One region of the Geodermatophilus sp. URMC 61 genome, then DNA from elsewhere that is predicted to be linked to it. Evidence: predicted binding sites of a transcription regulator. Region 1 holds the regulator's gene; each other region holds the start of a gene.

Region 1 (5,073 bases):
ACCGCCGGCTGCGCCTCGAGCGCGTCGTGCTGGTCGGGGTCTGGACCGAGGGCACCCAGGCCGACGCCGACCGCTCGCTGGCCGAGCTGGCCGCGCTGGCCGAGACCGCGGGCTCGCAGGTCCTGGAGGCGGTGAGCCAGCGGCGCGACAAGCCCGACGCCGGCACCTACGTTGGGTCGGGCAAGGCCACCGAGATCCGTGACATCGTCGCGGCCGCCGGCGCCGACACCGTGATCTGCGACGGTGAGCTGACCCCGGGCCAGCTCAACGCGCTGGAGAAGATCCTCAAGGTCAAGGTCGTCGACCGGACCGCGCTGATCCTCGACATCTTCGCCCAGCACGCCTCCAGCCGGGAGGGCAAGGCGCAGGTCGAGCTGGCCCAGATGCAGTACATGCTGCCGCGGCTGCGCGGCTGGGGTGAGTCGCTGTCCCGGCAGGCCGGTGGCCGCGTCGCCGGCGGTGGCGGTATCGGTACCCGCGGCCCCGGTGAGACCAAGATCGAGACCGACCGGCGGCGGATCCGCGCGCGGGTCAGCAAACTGCGCCGGGAGATCGCCGGCATGGCGACCGCCCGGGCGACCCAGCGCTCGGCCCGCGGGCGCAACGCCGTGCCGAGCGTGGCGATCGCCGGGTACACCAACGCCGGCAAGTCCAGCCTGCTCAACCGGCTGACCGGTGCCGGCGTGCTGGTGGAGAACGCGCTGTTCGCCACCCTGGACCCGACGGTGCGCCGGGCACAGGGCCCCGACGGCCGCGAGTACACGCTCACCGACACCGTCGGCTTCGTGCGGCACCTGCCGCACCAGCTGGTCGACGCGTTCCGCTCGACGCTGGAGGAGGTGGCCGCCGCCGACCTGCTCCTGCACGTCGTCGACGGCTCCGACCCCGACCCCCTGGGGCAGATCGAGGCGGTGCGCGTGGTGCTCGGTGAGATCGACGCCGCGGCCGTTCCGGAGCTCATCGTCGTCAACAAGGTGGACGCGATGAGCGAGGACGACGTCCTCACCCTGCGCCGGACCCTGCCCGGCGCGGTGTGGGTCTCGGCCCGCACGGGCGCCGGCATCGAGCAGCTGCGCGAGATCGTGGCCGCCCGCCTGCCGCACCCCGACGTCGAGGTCGACGTGCTGGTGCCCTACGACCGCGGCGACCTGGTCGCCCGGGTGCACCGGGACGGCGAGGTGCTCAACGAGACCCACGAGGCCGGGGGCACCCGGCTCACCGCCCGGGTGGACGGCGGCCTGGCCGCCGCACTCGAGGGGTTCGCGGCGCCGGTCGCCTGACACCTCCTCCGGCCGAGCGAGGTCACGGTCAGGTCACGGCCCGGTACCGTGGCCGGCGTGACCAGCGGCGCGGTGCGGCGGCGTCCCGGGGCCTCCCCGCCGGACGTCGCCGACGTCCGCGTCGGCCGCCCGCCGCGGTGGCTCCTGGGCGCTGCCCTGGTGGTGACCGTGGTGGTCACCGTCGACCTGCTCAGCCGCGGCGTGCTCGAGCGGATGGACCTGCGGGTCTCCGAGGTGGTCAGCGGCTGGGACCTGCAGGGCTCGGCCGCCTACTGGCCGGTGTGGGCGGTGACCCAGCTCGGTGGGCGCGGCTTCATCCTCATCGTCCTGGCCGGGCTGGTCGGCTACCTCGCGTGGCGGTTCCGCACCGTCGTCCCGCTGCTGCGGGTGCTGCTGGCGCTGGGTCTGCTCACCGTCGTCGTCTACTCGTTCAAGTTCGGGACCGGCCGGACGGCGCCGGCCTACCCCGGGTCGTTCTTCCACCGGGACGGCGCCTCCTACCCCTCCGGGCACGTCGCCAACGCCGTGCTCATGTGGGGGGTGGCCCGGTGGCAGGTGGTGCAGTACCGGCTCGCCGGGTGGGTGCAGCAGACCGCCCGGGTGCTCAGCGTCGTCGGCCCGGTGGCCACCGGCGTGGCCATGGTGTCCCTGGACTTCCACTGGGTCACCGATGCCGTGGTCGGGGCGGCGGTCGGCATCCTGCTGTTGGGCGTGGTTCACCTGCTCGACACGGTCCTGGTGTCACGCTGGGTCAGTGCCCGAGCTGGCCGGTCGTCCGCGTAGCGGGGCCAGGAGGCGACGTCTGGCGGCCGGGACCGGTCTCGCGCTGACGCTCGCCCTCGGCCCCGCCCTGCCCGCGTCCGCCGCGCCGGCCGACCCGGCCACACCCGCGACGCGCTGCCAGCTCACCGACCCCCGGCTGCCCGAGGTCTCGGGGTTGGTCGAGGTGGGCGACCGGATGCTGGTGCACAACGACGGCGGCGACTCGCTCGACGTCTACGTGCTCGACGGGACCTGTGCGGTGGTCACCGTGCACTCCGCGGCGGTGGACCCCTATGACCCCGAGGACATGGCGCTGGCCGTCGACGGGACCGTCTGGCTCGCCGACACCGGCGACAACACCAGCACCCGGCCGACGGTCGCCCTGCTGGCCCTGCACGCCGACGGCAGCAGCTCGGTCTACCGGCTGGCGTACCCCGAGGGCCCGCGGGACGTCGAGGCGTTGCTGCTGGCCCCCGACGGGACGCCGTACCTGGTGACCAAGGAGGTGCTGGGCGCCAGCGAGGTGTTCCGCCCGGTGTCGGCGCTCGTCGAGGAAGGCACCGTCGGCCTCACCGAGGTCGGTGGGGTGGAGTTCGTGCTGACCGGGACGCCGGGCGGCCCGGTCGGCCGCGCCGGTCAGCTCATGGTCACCGGCGGCGCCGTCTCGCCCGACGAGCGCTGGATCGCGCTGCGCACCTACACCGACGCCTACGTCTGGCAGCTGACCGGCTCGGACGTGGCCGGTGCGCTGGCGGGGGAGCCGCGCCGGGTCGCCCTGCCCGAGGCGGCCCAGGGCGAGGCGATCAGCTTCACCGGGGACTCCTCGGCGCTCGTCGTCGCGGGGGAGGGACTCCCCAGCGACGTCACGGTGGTGCCGCTGCCGGCCCCGGCGGCGCGCTCGTCGGAGGCGGCGCCCGCGGAGGGCACGGTCGCCGGCCTGCTGTCCGGCGACGGCGGACCACCTCCGGTGGCGGCGGCGGTCGCTGCCGCCGTCGTGGCCGGCGTGCTCGTCTGGCTCGGGGGCAAGCTCGTGCGCCGGCGCGACTGAGACCTCGCTCCGTGCTCGGGCGCTCCGCCCGCGCCCGCGTGCCCGCCGGTCGGCGCCCGACGGGCACGGTGGTACGCCCGGCCGCCGGCGCGGTGGTCGCGGCGCCGGCGGGACGGGGTCAGACCCGGCGGAGCACCGTGACGACGCGGCCGAGCACGGTGGCGTCGTCGCCGGGGATGGGCTCGTACGCGGGGTTGTGCGGCAGCAGCCACACGTGCCCGTCGCGCCGCTTGTAGGTCTTCACCGTCGCCTCGCCGTCGATCATGGCAGCGACGATCTCGCCGTTCTCCGCGGTCGGCTGCTGGCGCACGACGACCCAGTCACCGTCGCAGATGGCCGCCTCGACCATCGAGTCACCGGTGACCTTGAGCATGAAGAGCGTGCCCTCGCCGACCAGTTCGCGGGGGAGTGGGAAGACGTCCTCGACCGCCTGCTCCGCCAGCACGGGCCCACCGGCGGCGATCCGGCCGACGAGCGGGACGTAGGTGGGGGCGGGCGTGTCCTCGGCAGCGGCGGGGGCCACGACCGTGGGCGCGGGCGCGCCGGGGGTGTCGCCGGGCAGGCGGACGTCGAGGGCCCGCGGGCGGTTGGGGTCGCGGCGCAGCCAGCCCTTCTTCTGCAGCACGCTGAGCTGGTGGGCCACCGACGAGGCCGACGACAGCCCCACGGCCTCGCCGATCTCCCGCACCGAGGGCGGGTAGCCGCGCCGCTCGATCGAGTCGCGGATCACCTCGAGGACCCGCCGCTGTCGCTGGGTGAGCCCGTCGCCGCTCTCCCCCCGGTCGGGGAAGGGGCGCACCGAGGCCGTCTCGGCCACCTGCGGTGCTGCGGTCCGGCTCCCGGACGCGCGCCGCGACGAGCCGCCTCCGCCCCGGACACCGCTGCCCGACGTCCCGCTCGTGCCCGCCACGTCTCCTCCTCGCCGGCCGTGTCGCCACGGCCCTGTCGTCCTGCGCCCGCCCGGGGAGCCGGTCCGGGCCGGCTCCGCCAGCTCGGAGCGCTGTCGGCCCCGGCCCCGCCGGCGACCTCGCGGCGACGGCGGACGGGTGCTGCTCCGGACCGTAGCGCTTCGGCGTCGTTACTTCAAACGTGTGTTCGAAGCGCGCGTGTGCGGTGTCGGGTCGACCACGTCACCGGGATGCGGTAGACACCGCACAGACGTTCGATCGAACGTGCGTTCGATCGGTGTCCGGTCGACGGAGAGGAGAGGTCATGGCGAGCGTGCGGCAGGCCGTGCTGGAGTTCGACGCGGCGGTCCAGGTCCCCTGGCGGCCGTTGCTCGGGGCGCTGGACGGCGGTCTCGCGGGCCGGCCGGGGGCTGTGCCCGGGCGCTCCTCGCGGACGCCTGTTGTGACGAGTCTGGCCGGCACCGGTCCTCGGGTCGCCGGTCACCTGCGGCCGGTGCCCGACCGCCCCGCGGGTCCGGAGCCGCGGCCCGCGGACCCGGCTCCTCCGGCCCGGGGTGCGGGCCGGGCTCCGGCCCGCCGGGAGTCGACCTCCTCGGGTGCCCGTCCCGCCGTGTTCCGCCCAGTGCCGGCCGGCGCGGTGCGCGGCGGTCGCGCCGTCCCCGGGCGCGCTGCCGGCCCGCGGCTGCGCCTGACCCGCCGGGGGCGCCGACTGGCGCTCGTCCTGGCCCTCGGTGGTGCCGTCGCACTCGGCTCGGTCGTCGCCCCGCTCGTGCGGGGCGCGGACGGCGGTGGGCTGCAGTTGGCCGGGGAGCGGAGTGTGGTGGTGGAGCCCGGCGACACGGTGTGGTCGATCGCCGGGGAGCTCGCCGGGGCCGACCAGGACGTGCGCACGGTGGTCGACGCCATCGAGGAGCTCAACGACCTGGAGGGTTCCGCCCTGGTCCCCGGCCAGGTCCTCGAGCTCCCCTGAGCGGCGCACGGTCACCGGTCACTCGAGGGGGCGGTCGAGGAGCGACAAGAGCCGGCGGCGATGTTCGTCAATCCGTCGAGCCGAGTCGCTGACGCTCTGTCGCTG
Region 2 (5,073 bases), 1.9 Mb from region 1:
GCAGCACGTGGTCCGGCGGGCGGCCGCGTCGCTTGGCACCCTCGAGGACCAGCTCCAGCTGGCGGGCCACCTTGGGCTGACCGATGAAGTCGGCCAGCGAGTGCGGGCGCAGCGCGGACTCGACGACCCGCTCCTCGTCGCCGGCCCCCGCCGCCACCGAGAAGTCGCGGGACAGGCCCTCCGCCGGCTCCGCGGACAGCCCGCGGTCGAAGGGGCTGCTCATGCCCGGCCCAGCAGCCGCAGCGCCTGGCGCAGGAGGACGGCGACCTCCACCGAGCCGGTCGCGGTGACCTGCTCGTCGGCCAACGGGGCGAGCTGGACGATCGCCGCGTCGGCCTCCTTGCCGGTCCAGCCCAGCCCGATCAGGGCCGAGGCCAGCTGGTCCCGCCACGGGGCGACCGCGGTGACGGCGGGCAGGCCCGTGGGCGCGGCGCCGTCCAGCGGGGTGTCGACCGAGGTCGTCCCCAGCCGGTCGCGCAGCTCGAGGATGAGCCGCTCGGCGCCCTTCTTGCCGATGCCCGGCACCTGGGTGAGCGCCTTGACGTCGGCCATCGACACCGCGCGGCGCACCTCGCGCGGCGGGTGGATGGCCAGGACGGCCTGGGCCAGCCGCGGGCCCACGCCGTTGGCCGTCTGCAGCAGCTCGAACAGCTGGCGCTCGTCGTCGTCGGCGAAGCCGTAGAGGGTGAGCGAGTCCTCCCGGACCACCAGGCTGGTCGCCAGCCGGGCGCTCTCCCCCACCTGCAGTCGCGCGATGGTGCCCGGCGTGCACTGCACGGCCAGGCCGATGCCGCCCACCTCGACGACCGCGCCGTCCGGCGAGACCGCGGCGACCCGGCCGCTCACACTCGCGATCACCGTCGCACTCCCGTCGGGACGGACACGCAGCCACGGAGGGGCACGCCGGTCAGCTGTGCGCTCACCTCGACACCCCCTGCCAGCGCGGCAGCGTCCGCTGCACGACCGGCGCGCCGATGCCGCCGGCCAGCGCGGCCACCTCCAGCCGCTGCTGCGCCGGGCCGCGCCAGGCGTGGCAGACGGCCAGCGCCAGCGCGTCGGCGGCGTCGGCCGGCTTGGGCGGGGACGCCAGCCCCAGCACCCGGGTGACCATCAGGGTGACCTGCTCCTTGTCCGCGCGGCCGCTGCCGGAGATGGCGGCCTTGACCTCGCTGGGCGTGTGCCAGGCGACCCGCCGGTCGGCCTGCGCCGCCGCCAGCGCGGCCACGCCCGCGGCCTGCGCCGTCCCCGTGGCGGTGCCCTTGTTGTTCTGGGTGAAGACCCGCTCGATCGCCACGACGTCCGGCCGGTGCTCCCGCAGCAGCGCGGTGACGGCGGTGTGCAGCTCCAGCAGCCGCAGCTCCAGGTCGAGCTCCGCGGCGGTGCGCACGACCCCCACGCCGACGGCGGTCGGCCGCGCGCCGGGACGCCCGTCGACCACCCCCCACCCGCACCGGGTGAGGCCCGGGTCGATGCCGAGCACCCGCATGGAGGCGCCTCCTGACGTCAGCCGAACTGGTGTTCGACCCACGGTAGCCGCCCGGGACGACGGAACGGCACGACACGCCCACGTGAGGTGCTGGAACGGCCACCCTTCAGGCACCCGTCGGCCCGTCCCGGGTCCCGCTCCGAGCTCGCGAGGAGTGGGGAGGACGGGGTCCTTCGACTTCACCCGACCTTCTCGAGCACCTCGTCGGAGACGTCGTAGTTGGCGTAGACGTTCTGCACGTCGTCGCAGTCCTCGAGGGCGTCGATGAGCCGGAAGACCTTGCCCGCGGCCTCCTCGTCCAGCTCGACGGTGACGCTGGGGACGAACCCGGCCTCGGCCGAGTCGTAGTCCAGGCCGGCGTCCTGCAGCGCGGTGCGGACGGCGACCAGGTCGGTCGGCTCGCTGATGACCTCGAACGAGTCGCCCTGGTCGCGCACCTCCTCGGCGCCGGCCTCGAGCACGGCCATGAGCACCGTGTCCTCGTCGACCCCGCCGGCCTTGGGGACGACGACGACGCCCTTGCGGGAGAACAGGTAGGACACCGAACCCGGGTCGGCCATGGAGCCGCCGTTGCGGGTCATCGCGGTGCGGACCTCGGAGGCGGCCCGGTTGCGGTTGTCGGTGAGGCACTCGACGAGCACGGCCACCCCGCCCGCGGCGTAGCCCTCGTACATGATGGTCTGGTAGTCGGCGGCGCCGGCCTCGAGGCCCGCGCCGCGCTTGACCGCCCGGTCGATGTTGTCGTTGGGGACCGAGGACTTCTTGGCCTTCTGGATGGCGTCGTAGAGCGTCGGGTTGCCCGCCGGGTCCCCGCCGCCGACGCGTGCGGCCACCTCGACGTTCTTGATCAGCTTGGCGAACAGCTTGCCGCGCTTAGCGTCGATCGCGGCCTTCTTGTGCTTCGTCGTCGCCCACTTGGAGTGGCCGCTCACGAGTCCTCCCCGCTGTCCCCCGCGAGCGGGAGGTGCAGCCGGCTCGTCGGCCGCGTCCGCGGCCGGCCGACCGTGCCCATTGGTGGACTCACGAGCTCGTTCACGACGGCTGTCCCTTCTCCTCGCCGGCAACGCCGGCCCTCTCGGCCAGGTGGCGTCGGACGATGTCGACGAACAGCGCGTGCACCCGGCGGTCCCCGGTCAGTTCGGGGTGGAAGCTGGTGGCCACCAGGTTCTCCTGGCGGACCGCGACGATCCTACCGTCGGCCGGCCCTCCGACGACCCGGCCCAGGACCTGCACGCCCTCCCCGGCCTGCTCGACCCACGGCGCCCGGATGAAGACCGCGTGCACCGGTCCACCGGGCAGGCCCTCCAGCGCCACCTCCGACTCGAAGGAGTCCACCTGCCGGCCGAAGGCGTTGCGCCGCACCGTCACGTCGAGGCCCCCGACGGTGACCTGGTCGGGCGGGGCGTCGAGCAGCCGGTCGGCGAGCATGATCATCCCGGCGCAGGAGCCGTAGACCGGCAGCCCGCCGGCCACCGCCGCGCGCAGCGGCTCGAGCAGCCCGAACCGCGCGGCCAGCCTGGCCATCGTCGTCGACTCCCCGCCCGGGATGACCAGCCCGTCGACCGCGGCCAGCTCCTCGGGACGGCGGACGGTCACCGCCTCGGCACCCAGCTCCGGGAGGATCGCGAGGTGCTCGCGGACGTCGCCCTGCAAGGCCAGCACACCGACGACGGGCTCCCTGGACACGAGGGTCCAGGTTACGTCCCGGCCGCCCGCCGCGAGCTCCAGGTCAGCAGCCGCTCCAGTGGGCCGCGGCCCAGCCGCCACCGCCACACCGACGCGAGCAGCAGTGCGGTGAGGGTGAAGGCGGCCCACAGGCCCCAGCTGTCGTCACCGGCGTCCAGCGCCCGGATCGCGACGATCTGCGCGGAGTACACGGTCAGCGCCAGCGCGCCCACGGAGGCCAGCGGGTAGACCACCCGCGGCAGCAGGTCGGCCACCACCAGGCAGACGCCGATGACCGCGAGGGCCACGCCGGTGGAGCCGACCACCTCGAACGTCGTCCCGCTGTGCGGTTCGGCGCCGGCGAACCAGGCCGCGTCCCAGGTGCCGGGGTTGCTGCCGAAGCCGGACTCGATGCCCTCGTACGGGCCGGCACCGAGCATCCGGGCGCTGAGCCAGCCGCCGCCGTAACCGACGACCGCGGCCGCCGCGCCGGCCGCGACGAGCGCCGTCCGCACCCGCACCGCCTGCAGGTCCAGGCGCCCCACCGCCAGGCCGACCAGCACGAAGGCCAGCCACACCGCCGCGGGGTAGCTGCCGGTGACCAGCAGCGAGGCGAGGGCGACGTCCTCGTCGCCGTGGGCGCTGATCAGCTGGGCGGCCGCGACCACCAGTGGTGGCGCGGCCACGGCGACCACACCCGCGGCCAGCAGCAGCCGCGGGGGCGGCCAGCGCAGGAACGGCAGCGCGAGGACGAACAGCGCCGCGTAGACGCCGAGGATGACCGCGATGTCGGTGTCGAGCAGCTCGAGCAGGCCGCCGATGGCGAACACCCACGCGGCCCGCACGAGGATGCGGGTGCGGGCCGCGGCCAGCTCCCGGCCCGCGGCCGGGGCGCTGCCCCCGGAGAGCAGCGCGATGGAGACGCCGGCGAGCGTGGCGAAGAGGGTCGACGACCGGCCGTCCACCAGCGCGGACCAGGTGTCCGGGTCCCAGCCGAGCTCGCCGGTGTCGCCCAGGTGCGCGCCGAACATGCCCAGGACGGCGAGCCCGCGGGCGACGTCGAGGCCGCCCACCCGCCCTCCCGCAGCGATCCCCGGCCGGGGGCCGGCGGCGACGGGTCTGCCTGCGAGGTGAGCGGTCACGTACCGAGCGTAGGGTCCCGGGCCGGACCGGTCGACAAGATCACCACCCTCGGGTGGCGTACCGCTCACTCTCCGGCAGCGTGGCGACGTTGATGCCCACCATCGGCTCACCGAGCCCGCGCGACACCTTGGCGATCACGTCGGGGTCGTCGTGGAAGGTGGTGGCCTGCACGATGGCCGCGGCCCGCCGCGCCGGGTCGCCGGACTTGAAGATGCCCGAGCCGACGAAGACGCCCTCGGCACCCAGCTGCATCATCATCGCCGCGTCGGCCGGGGTGGCGATCCCACCGGCGGTGAAGAGCACGACCGGCAGCTTGCCCTCACGAGCGACCAGGGCCACGAGGTCGGCCGGGGCGCGCAGCTCCTTGGCGGCGACGAACAGCTCGGTCGCGTCGAGGGTGCCCAGCCGCCGGATGCCGGCGCGGATGGCCCGCATGTGCCGCACGGCCTCGACCACGTTGCCGGTGCCGGCCTCACCCTTGGAGCGGATCATCGCCGCGCCCTCGGCGATCCGCCGCAACGCCTCGCCCAGGTCGGTGGCGCCGCAGACGAACGGCACGGTGAACGCGCTCTTGGCGATGTGGTGCGCCTCGTCGGCCGGGGTGAGCACCTCGGACTCGTCGATGTAGTCGACCCCGAGGCTCTGCAGCACCTGCGCCTCGACGAAGTGCCCGATGCGGGCCTTGGCCATGACCGGGATGGTGACCGCGTCGATGATCCCCTCGATCATGTCGGGGTCGCTCATCCGCGCGATGCCGCCCTGGGCACGGATGTCGGCGG
Region 3 (5,073 bases), 2.1 Mb from region 1:
CTGGTAGGTGGGCAGCGCGAACGCCGCGGCGTGGGCCTTGCAGAAGCCGAAGGAGCCGAAGGCGACCAGCACCTCCCACACCTCCTCGACCACCTCCGCCGGATAGCGCTGCAGCGCCTGGGGCATGAACCAGGCCCGCACCTCGGCGTGCAGCTCCCGGTCCCCCAGCGCCCGGCGGACCTCGTCGGCCTCGGCCAGGTCGCAGCCGGTCATCTGCGCCACGATCTGCAGCACCTGCTCGTGGAAGACCACGACGCCGGCGGTCTGCTCGAGGAGCGGCGCGAGGTCGGGGTGCGGGTGGACCGGGTCCTGCCAGCCGTTCCGGGCCAGCAGGAACGGCGTGACCATGTCGCTCTTCACCGGGCCGGGCCGGAACAGCGAGATGTCGATGACGATGTCCTCGAACGTCTCCGGCCCGAACTTGCCGACCAGCTCCCGCTGCCCCGGGGACTCGATTTGGAACATGCCGAGGGTCCGGGTGCTGCGGATCAGCTCGAACGTCGTCGGGTCGTCGCGCGGGATCGCGTCGATGTCGACGGTCTCGCCGTCGACCCGGGCCACCTCGTCGAGGGCGTGCGCGATCGCCGACTGCATCCGGATGCCGAGCAGGTCGAGCTTGAGCAGCCCGAGCTCCTCGACGTCGTCCTTGTCGAACTGGCTCATCGGGTAGCCCAGGTAGCTGTTCTCCACCGGGGTGCGATCGAGCAGCGTGGCGTCGGAGAGCAGCACGCCGCACGGGTGCAGCGCGATGTGCCGGGGCAGCCCGTCGAGCCGGGCGACCAGGTCGAAGAGCAGGTCGAGGTCGCCGGTGCCGCCGCCGCGCCGCGCGCCCAGCCGACTGGCCCGCAGCTCCGGGAGGTCCTTGAGCGCGGCGTGCACCTGGTTGGCCCGGATATGCGGGAAGGCCTTGGCGACCGCGTCCACCTCGGCCGGCGGCAGCCCGAGCGCGGCGCCGACGTCACGGATGGCGTGCCGCACCCGGTAGGTGTCCATCATCGAGATGCAGCTGACCCGGTGGGCGCCGAAGCGGCCGAGGACCGCGTCGTACACCTCCATCCGGCGCGCGGACTCCACGTCGATGTCGACGTCGGGCAGCTGGTGGCGCAGCGGGGAGAGGAAGCGCTCCATCAGCAGGCCGTACCGGATCGGGTCGACGTCGGAGATGCCCAGCAGGTAGGTGACCAGGCTGCCGGCACCCGATCCGCGCGCTGCCGCCCGGACCCTCAGGCTCCTGATGAGGTCGACCACGTCGGCGACGGTGAGGAAGTAGGACGGGTAGCCGAGCGTGTCGATGACCGCCAGCTCGTCGTCCAGCCGCCGGGCCACCTCCGCCGTCCGGGCCATCCCCCGCCGGCCCAGCCCGGCCTCGCAGCGGGCACGCAGCACCGCCGAGGGGCCCATCCCCTGCTCGGCCGGGGTGGTGACCACGTCGAGCTCGGGGTAGCGCACGGTGCCGACGCCGAGGTCGGCCCGGACGTCGACCGTGCACTGCTCGGCCAGCCGGGCGGTGCGCTCCAGCAGCCGGAGCGCCGCATCGCGGTCGGGGCCGACGAGGTCCTCGGCGACCTCGGCCATCTCCTTGCCCGACTTGAGGTAACCCTCGGCGGTGCGCCGGTCGACGTGCCGGGTGTCGAGCGGGACCAGCCGGCGCGCGGCGTCCAGGACGTCGGCGGTGGGCGCGTCGAGCGCCTCGACGTAGCGGACCGCGTTGGTCAGCACCGCCGGGACTCCCTCCGCGGCGGCGAAGCGCAGCAGCGCCTGCGCCCGGGAGCGGTCGCCCCGGCCGCGGTGGTGCACGACCTCGAGCACCAGCGAGCCGGGGCCGAACACCGCGCGCCAGGCGGCCAGCCGGGCGGAGGCCACGTCGGCCCGTCCGGCGGCCAGCGCCCGGCCCACCGGGGAGTCCGGGCCCAGCAGGGCCACCAGCCCGGTCGCGTGCTCGGCGGCGAGCGCCAGCGAGCTCACCGGCTCTCCGCGGGTGCCACGCAGGTGGGTGGCGCTGGTCAGCCGGCACAACGACCGCCAGCCTGCACCGTCCCGCGCGAGGAAGGTGACGCGGGGCAGCCGCGGGTCGACGCTCGACCCACCGCGCGCCGGCGAGCGGCGGCCGGTGCGGCCGGGTGCGTCGTCCGGCGCGCCCGGCCGGCGGCCCCGTGCACGCTGCGCCGAGTGCGCACCACCGACCACGGGGGCCAGGGCCGGTGGGACGGTCGAGTCCACCGAGGACGTCACTGCCAGGTCCACCCCGAACAGTGGCCGCACGTCGGCTGCCCGGCAGGCCAGCGCGAACTTCACCGCGCCGTAGAGCCCGTCGCGGTCGGTGAGCGCCAGGGCCCGCATGCCGTGCTCGGCCGCCCGCTCGACCAGGTCGGCCGGGTGGTTGGCCCCGTACTGCATGGAGTAGCCCGAGGCGACGTGGAGGTGGACGAAGGGGTCGGGTCTCACCTCCCGTGCCGGTGCTCGGACCCGCCGACCACCCGGGGACGCGCGCGCCGGGGCGACTCCGGCGGCGGCGTGCTGCCCAGGGCGTTCTCCACGACGGCGAGGAAGGCGCGCACGTCGCGGACCAGGTCGTCGGCCTCGCGGTCGGTGACGGCGTGGGACAACCCGGCCTCGGCGGCGGCCCGCTTGGCCGCGCCGGCGGCGAAGAAGGTGGCCCACTCCCCCAGCTCGGGCGCCACCTGGCCGAGCAGCACCCAGGCGCTGCGCGGGCGGCGCCGCCCGGACTCCGGCCGGGTGCGGGCGGCCAGCACCGCGGCCGCGGCGCGCAGCGCGCTCAGGTGGGCGGTGGCGTAGCGCTGCCGGGCGTCGGCGCTCGCGGCCGCCTCGGCCAGTGCGCGGGAGGCCTGGTCGAGCAGCTGGCGTGCGGCCGAGGGCAGCGGTGGGGGCAGCGGCAGCTGGTCGGCCATGACGCGGACGGCTCCCATCAGTCGTGCACCCGCACGAGCGACCAGCGGTTGTCCGCCGACTCCCAGCTGAGGTCGAAGACGCCGGCGAAGCTCATCCGCGACCGCCAGGCCCGGACCGCCTCGACCCGCCACACCTCGCGGCTGGCGACCAGCTCGGCGGAGGCGCCACCGGCTCCCGCGGCACCGCGCTGCCACCACGGGGCGGTCTCCACCCACGAGTCGAGCAGCTCGCCCACGACGTAGCGCGACTGCCCGCGCCAGAACTGCGCCGGCCCGAGCGGCCCGCGCTCGACCCGCACCTCCTCGCCGACCCCGCTCAGCACCCGGCTCATGACAGACTCCCCACCCGCTCCGCCGCCCCACCGGCCCCGGCCCGCCGCACCGGGTGGGGAAGGACCCAGGTGCGGCGGGAGGCCGACGCAATTCGAACGCGTGTTCGAACTGCGTCGAGTAGACCCGACGGCACCGACGACGTCAAGCGGAACGCGCGGCCGGGTGCGCCGGGCCCGGCCGGACGGGGGACCGGGCCCGGAGCGGACCGCCCTGGCCGATGGCAGGATCGACGCATGAGCCGACCCGAGCACCCCCGGGTGGCCGCCATCTCCGCCCTCCTGGCCGAGGCCGGCGCGACCGGGCAGGTGCTCGAGCTGAGCGGCAGCGCCCGCACCGCCGCCGAGGCGGCCGGAGAGCTCGGCGTCCCGCTCGGGGCCATCGCCAACAGCCTGCTGTTCGACGCCGACGGCGCGCCGCTGCTGGTCCTCACCAGTGGCGCCCACCGGGTCGACGTCACCAAGGTGGCCGCGCTGCTCGGCGTCCGCGACGTGCGCCCGGCGTCGGCCGACTTCGTGCGCCGGCACACCGGCCAGCCCATCGGCGGCGTCGCCCCGATCGGCCACCCGGAGCCGATCGGCACGCTCGTCGACGTCGAGCTCGCCCGCTACGACCAGGTGTGGGCGGCGGCCGGGCACCCGCACGCGGTCTTCCCCACCAGCTACGAGGAGCTGCTGCGGCTGACCGGCGGTACCCCCGCCGAGGTCGGGAACGGCCCGACCGAGCTGCCGGAGGCGACCGCGTCATGACCGGCACCACCCCCGCGGCGCGGGTCACCGAGCTGCCCACCGACTGGTTGCGCGACCACATGCACGAGGCGCTGGCCATCTACGGCGAGGCGATGGGCTACAGCCCCTCGGTGGTCGCCGGTCGGTACGGCTACGCGATCCAGCACACCGAGCGCCCCGGGTTCCGCGCGGTCGGCGCCTTCGTGGAGACCCCCGACGGGGAGGTCCTCGTCGGGTTCGGCTACGGCTACCTGGTCGCGCCCGGCCAGTGGTGGCACGACCAGGTGCGCGCCGCGCTCGACCGGCGGACGGCGAAGCGCTGGCTGCCCGGCGCCTTCGAGGTCTGCGAGCTGCACGTGCACCCCGACCACCAGAGCCGCGGGCTGGGCCGCCAGCTGCTGCACGCCCTGGTGGCCGGCCTGCCCTACCCGGCGGCGCTGCTGTCGACCCCGGACAACGACACCAAGGCCTTCCGGCTGTACCACGCCGACGGCTTCGTCGACCTGGCCCGCAACCACCGCTTCCCCGGCGACTCGCGCCCCTTCGCCATCCTCGGCGCCCGCCTGCCGCTGCCGCCCCCGGCGCCGCGGCCCGACCGCACGTGAGCGAGCTCGCGAGCCCACGCAGGGGTGCAGCAGGGCTGCCGCGGCCGACGAGCGCCAGCGAGGAGGCCGCGGACGGCGACGCCGCCGTCGACGCCGTCGTCGTCGGCGGCGGGCACAACGGGCTGGTCGCCGCCTGCTACCTGGCCCGCGCCGGGCTGCGGGTGGAGGTCCTCGAGCGCGACGAGGTGCTCGGCGGCGCGGTCTCGACCGTGGAGCGCTGGCCGGGCGTGCGGGTCGACCGCGGCTCCAGCGCGCACGTGATCGTCCGGCAGAGCGGCATCGTCGAGGAGCTCGACCTCGCGGCGCACGGCCTGCGTTACGTCGACTGCGACCCGTGGGGCTTCGCGCCCGCCCCCTCCCCGGGCGGCCCCGGCCCCGACGGCCGGCCACTGGTGTTCTCCGTCGACCTCGACGCCACCTGCGCCTCGATCGCCGACGCCTGCGGGCCCGAGGACGCGGGTGCCTACCGCCGCTTCGTCGAGGTGTGGGCCCCGCGCAGCC
Region 4 (5,073 bases), 280 kb from region 1:
TCCCGCAGCTCCCACAACAACCGCAGCGTCCAGCGTCGACCGAGCAGATCGAGGGTCGCCATGAGCGGTCGGCCAGTGGTCGAACCGCGGACCGGACGGCCCGGCCGAGGACTGCTCGACGACGCCACGGACGGCTCCCGCGATCTCGTTGTGTTGCTGGAAACGAAACGCTAGCATGGCTCGCGTTTCGGAAAAAGAAACGCTCGTGGGACGGCCCGCCCGATCACGGCCGGCCGCTGACCGGCGATGCAGCACGAGGAGCCCCCAGGTGACGCCACGCATCGAGCCACTGTCCGAGCCGTATCCACCGGAGGTCGCCGAGCGCCTCGCGACGCTGATGCCCCCCGGCCAGGAGCCCATCCGACTGTTCCGGACGTTCGTGCGGAACCTGCCGATGGCCGCGGGACTCAACGCCTGGGGCCGCTACTACCTGAGCCGGCAGCTGTCGCTGAGCGTGCGCGACCGTGAGCTGGTGATCGATCGGACCACCGCGCGCTGCGGCTGCGACTACGAGTGGGGCGTGCACATCGCCTGCTACGCCGACCGGGTCGGGCTCACCCGTGCGCAGGTGCGCTCGATCGCCCACGGCTCACCCTCCGACCCCTGCTGGACCACCCACGACGCGGTCCTCCTGGAGGCGGTGGATGCACTGCACGACTCGGCCACCATCGACGACCAGCTCTGGCCTCGGCTGGTTGCCGAGTTCACCCATGCCCAGCTGCTCGACCTGTTCCTGCTCGCCGGCTGGTATCACGCGATCAGCTTTGCGGCCAATGCCGCGCGGGTGGAGCCCGAGGACTGGGCCCCGCGGCTGGCCGACCTGCTCCCCTGACTTCACGGCTCCTCCCGGGACGGCGGGGAGCAGCGGACAGCAGATCAGGGCTCAGGCCGGCCGGGACAGGCCGAGGCGCAGGTCGGAGCGGTGCCCGCAGCAGGTGCACAGCCCCTCAGAGGCCTGCAGCCGGGCGAGCACCGCTCGACCACCCGGCACTGCCTGCCGAGGCCGATCGATGGGCCCGCACGGTGCGCGTTGCGCGGCGCGGTGCCCCGCTCAGGGACACTGCACGCGGCATCCCACCGGCATCGACGATCACGTGGTGCCCCGAGCCGGGCAGCCGCGGTCAGGCGGCTGTGTTCAGGCGGCGGTGGCCAGGGGTGGTCCGGTGCGCTGGGGGCCGATCAGGATCTCGGTGCCATCGGGGCGCCAGGTGCGCCATCGGCCATCGGGTCGGCGCGCCACGCGGAAGCCGTGGTGGACCTTGGTGTGGTGCCGCTCGCACAGCAGGGCGGCGTTGTCCAGGTCGGTGGCCCCGCCGTCGATCCAGGCCCGCAGGTGGTGCACGTCGCACCAGTGCGTCGGCGCCGGGCAGCCGGCGAACACGCAGCCGCCGTCGCGCACCTCCGCGGCCCGGCGGACGTGGGGTGGGAACAGCCGCACGGTGCGGCCGTGCTCCAGCGGCACCCGGTCGGGGCCCATCACGATGCGGGTGATGTTCCCGTCGCAGGCCAGCCCGCGGGCCCACGCCGCGGAGACGGTCGCCCCGAACCCGGTCTCGGCGGCACCCCGGCCGACCGCGGGGCCGGCCAGGTCCTCGATGCCGATGGTAACGACGACCTGGGGCTTGTGCCCGCGCAGGATCGGCAGCGAGCCGGACGCGAGGGCGTTGTCGCACAGCTGCACCAGCGCGTCGGCCTGCTGCTGGCCCCGCGTCCGCTCGTCGGCGGCGGCCCGGCCGGCCTGCACCAGGGACTCCAGCGCCGCCTGCAGCCTCTCCCCGCCCACCGCATCCAGGTCGAAGCGGCCGGTGACCCCGCCGTCGGGCCGCCGGGTGAGCACCAGCCGGCGGCCCTCGGTGGGATCGGGCTCGGGGCCGTCGGCGTCGAGCCGGTCCAGGTAGTGCTGCACCGCCGTGGCGACGTCGGCGCACGGCGCCGTGACGGCCACCCCGGTCAGCAGCTCGTCCACCGCGGCCAGGTCCACGCCCTGCTCGGCGGCGCGGGCCAGGTGCTCGGGCTCGGCGACCCGGGCGAGCAGCCCGGCCTGCTCACCGGTCACCGCACCCGCGGCGAACGCGGCGGCCATCGCCGGCAGGTGCGCCGGCGCCCGCCCGGCGCGCAGCACCCGCGCCGCCTCGGCGGCCGACAGGTGGGCGTGCCCGCGCAGCCAGGAGGCCATGGTCGTGAGCCCGTCGACCTCCGCGGCCCCGGACACCTCGGCCTCCCGCACGGTGCGGGCGATCTCGGCGGCCAGCCCGTTCTGCGCGGCCAGCAGCGGGCGCAGCCGCTCCAGCAGCGCCGGACCGAACAACGGAGCGAGGTCCTCGGCGGCCAGCGCGTCGAGACCGGCGATCAGCTCGTCCACGACACCTCCCGCCGGTTCGATCAGGTGTTCGAAGTCTAGCCCAACGCGACACGCCAGCCAATACGAATCCCCAGGTCAGTCGCTTTTCCACACGTTGACGGGCGCGCTTGACACCGCACCGTCGCTACGGGGAATCGAGTCCTGTCTCGCGGGCGATGACGACCAGTTGCACCTCGTTTCCGACGCCGAGTTGCACCTCGTCCCGGGCACCGAGCTCCGCCATGGCACGGCTGACGCGGCTGCGGGCGGTGCCCGGACCGAGGAGGAACGCGGCGCCGATCTCGTCATTCGGCCCCTACGTCGATCAGCGCGGTCCGGCGGGAGCCGGCTACGTCGAACCGTGTGTCCGCTGTCGCCTGCAGACGGACGACACCCCGGTCTCCCGCCGCGACGATCGTCAACGTCCGTCCGACGACGGGGCCTGCGGAGTTCCGGGTCATTCCCCGATGACGACTCGTGAGCCGCTCCGCCGGTGACCGTCACCCGACCGAGAGGGACCTCGATGTCCGTCCTGCATGTACTTGCCGTACCAACGGCCGCATCCGTCTCCGTCGCCGCCGGTGGTTACGACATCGGCACCGGACGACTCGTGCCCACCGTGGCCGCCGTGGTGGGGCTGATCAGCGTCGTCACCGGTGGGCTGGCCCTGGCCCGCTCCGGTCGCACCGGCACCGGCACCGGGAACGGGAGGGCCAGGGCCACCGTGGCCCTGGTGGCGGGACTGGGCAGCGTCGTCGTCGGCGGCCTGCACGCGGCCGACTCCGCCGGTGGCCTGGGCACCGGCAACGGGCTGGCCGGGGCCGTCGTGGCCGTGGTGCTGGGGCTGATCGGCGTGGTCACCGCTGGGCTGGCCCTGGCCCGGTCCCGACGCGACGCACGGCCGGGGACTCCCGCGCCTCCTCCGCGTCGGGTCTGACGGCCCGGCCGGACCACCGCCGACGCAGCGCCCACCACAGGGAGCGCACCGACTGCCGCAGCCGCGCCCGCGCCGTCCACGCCGACCGTCCCTCCGGCCGCGGGTCCCGCACGACCGGCACGCTGGTCACCGGCCGCCGGGCCAGCCCCACGGCCAGCACCACGCTCGGGGCGTCCGCAGCCAGCACGGCCGCACGCACCCGCGGCCCCAGCGCGAGGAAGGCGCCGGCGTCCGGCGGCAGGCCGGTCAGCCGCGCGGCCACCCGGCGGTGCAGCCCGCCGGTCACCCGCCGTGCCCACGACTCGTACGCGCCGCGCCGGCCGGCGAAGACCGCCTCGACGTCGCCGACTGCCAGCCGGTCGAGCAGCAGCGGCACGGCCTCCGGCGGGTCCTGCAGGTCGGCGTCCATGCACACCCAGACGTCGGCGTCCGGCTCGTCGGCCAGGCCCTGCCGCAGCGCGGCGTGCTGCCCGACGTTGACGGTCAGCCCGGTGACGGCGACCCGTGGATGGTCCGCCGCGAGCCGGAGGGCCACCTCCGCACTACCGGACGGGCATGCGTCGACCACCAGCCGCAGCCGCCAGTCCCGACCGTCCAGCGCCGCACCCAGCCGCGCGGCCAGAGCCGGCAGCGTCGCCGCGTTCCGGTACACCGGGACGACGACGGCGACGCGGGTCACGACAGCGCGGCCCAGGTGCGGGCCAGCCCCTCGGCCAGGTCGACGGAGGCCCGCCAGCTCAGCAGGGACGCCGCCAGCGACGGGTCGCTGACCCAGCAGTCGGTGTCCCAGTCGCGGCCCGGGTGCGCGCCGGCCGCGACGGCGATCGGCCGCCCGGTCACCCGCGACGCGACGGACACCAGCTCCTCGGTGGAGGTCTGCCGGCCGGTGCCGATGTTGAGCACCTGCCCGGGTGGCAGGTCGTCGGCGAGGGCGGCCCGCAGGCACGCGTCCACGACGTCGCCGACCCACACCCAGTCCCGTCGGCTCACCCGTGCCGGCAGCGGGACCACCCCGCCCGTGCGCGCGGCGTCCAGCACGACCGGTACCAGTCGGGTCGGGTGGTCGCCGGGCCCGTACACCTGGAACGCGCGCAGCACGGCCGACCGCACCCCGCGCTCGGCCGCGGCGGCCTGCAGCAGCAGCGAGCCGGCCGCCTTGGTCGCGCCGAAGAACCCCCGCGGGTGCAGCGGCGCGTCCTCGGCCAGCGGCACCGACGCGGCGGCGTACTCGGTCGAGGACCCCAACCGCACCACCACCCGGCACCGGTCGGGCAGCGCGTCGACCAGCCACGGACTGGTGTTGACCGCGATGGTGTCGGCCCGCTCCGCCGGCGTCGCCTTCCGGCGCCCGGCCGCCAGCGAGAAGACGACGTCCGGGTCGGCCGCCCGCACCGCGGCCGCACCCGCAGCCGCGTCCGCGAGGTCCACCGCCGCGCGCGTCAGCGGGACGACGTCCCACCCGTCGCCGCGCAGCCGCGCGACCAGGTGCCGGCCGACGAAGCCGCCGGCGCCGGTGACGAGGGCCCTCACGCCGGCTGGACCGCGGGCACCCCGGTCACGGCGGCGACGAAGGCGGCCCGGCGCTCGGTCACCTCGTCCGCGGTGGCGGTCGCCAGCCCGGTGAGGACGGCGAGCAGTCGCGGCACCTCGACGAAGGGGTCGCGCCCGGCCATGTCGGCGGTGAACGAGCGCCGCAGGAAGGTGAAGTCCGCACCCAGCCGGACCAGCTCGGCGGCGAGCAGCCAGGCCGGCACCGGCGCGCCGCCCTCGGGCAGCGTCAGCCCGCCGACGCCGA

The links. The regulator LexA, encoded in region 1, represses DNA repair genes until DNA is damaged. The targets are predictions, from matches to a motif close to TCGAACANNTGTTCGA.
Region 2: a site for LexA is predicted at 1,508-1,523, ahead of ruvC (crossover junction endodeoxyribonuclease RuvC). Genes of this name have one in related genera too.
Region 3: a site for LexA is predicted at 3,334-3,349, ahead of ACU610_RS04040 (DUF6504 family protein). Genes of this name have one in related genera too.
Region 4: a site for LexA is predicted at 2,379-2,394, ahead of ACU610_RS12190 (DUF222 domain-containing protein). Genes of this name have one in related genera too.

Annotation. Positions count from the first base shown of each region.
Region 1 is NZ_JBRFHZ010000002.1:2,918,889-2,923,961, reverse strand. It holds gene hflX (GTPase HflX) at 1-1,280, shown strand, start outside; gene ACU610_RS13560 (phosphatase PAP2 family protein) at 1,338-2,063, shown strand; gene ACU610_RS13555 (hypothetical protein) at 2,035-3,090, shown strand; gene lexA (transcriptional repressor LexA) at 3,209-3,907, opposite strand; gene ACU610_RS13545 (LysM peptidoglycan-binding domain-containing protein) at 4,303-4,968, shown strand.
Region 2 is NZ_JBRFHZ010000002.1:984,154-989,226, reverse strand. It holds gene ruvB (Holliday junction branch migration DNA helicase RuvB) at 1-223, opposite strand, end outside; gene ruvA (Holliday junction branch migration protein RuvA) at 220-858, opposite strand; gene ruvC (crossover junction endodeoxyribonuclease RuvC) at 920-1,486, opposite strand; gene ACU610_RS04645 (YebC/PmpR family DNA-binding transcriptional regulator) at 1,666-2,418, opposite strand; gene pdxT (pyridoxal 5'-phosphate synthase glutaminase subunit PdxT) at 2,519-3,172, opposite strand; gene ACU610_RS04635 (heparan-alpha-glucosaminide N-acetyltransferase domain-containing protein) at 3,184-4,224, opposite strand; gene pdxS (pyridoxal 5'-phosphate synthase lyase subunit PdxS) at 4,334-5,073, opposite strand, start outside.
Region 3 is NZ_JBRFHZ010000002.1:851,979-857,051, reverse strand. It holds gene ACU610_RS04050 (DNA polymerase III subunit alpha) at 1-2,445, opposite strand, end outside; gene ACU610_RS04045 (SAV_6107 family HEPN domain-containing protein) at 2,442-2,927, opposite strand; gene ACU610_RS04040 (DUF6504 family protein) at 2,927-3,241, opposite strand; gene ACU610_RS04035 (YbaK/EbsC family protein) at 3,476-3,988, shown strand; gene ACU610_RS04030 (GNAT family N-acetyltransferase) at 3,985-4,572, shown strand; gene ACU610_RS04025 (phytoene desaturase family protein) at 4,569-5,073, shown strand, end outside.
Region 4 is NZ_JBRFHZ010000002.1:2,634,575-2,639,647, forward strand. It holds gene ACU610_RS12180 (winged helix-turn-helix transcriptional regulator) at 1-62, opposite strand, end outside; gene ACU610_RS12185 (carboxymuconolactone decarboxylase family protein) at 269-832, shown strand; gene ACU610_RS12190 (DUF222 domain-containing protein) at 1,136-2,362, opposite strand; gene ACU610_RS12195 (DUF6223 family protein) at 2,865-3,278, shown strand; gene ACU610_RS12200 (glycosyltransferase) at 3,199-3,957, opposite strand; gene ACU610_RS12205 (NAD-dependent epimerase/dehydratase family protein) at 3,954-4,808, opposite strand; gene ACU610_RS12210 (aldolase/citrate lyase family protein) at 4,805-5,073, opposite strand, start outside.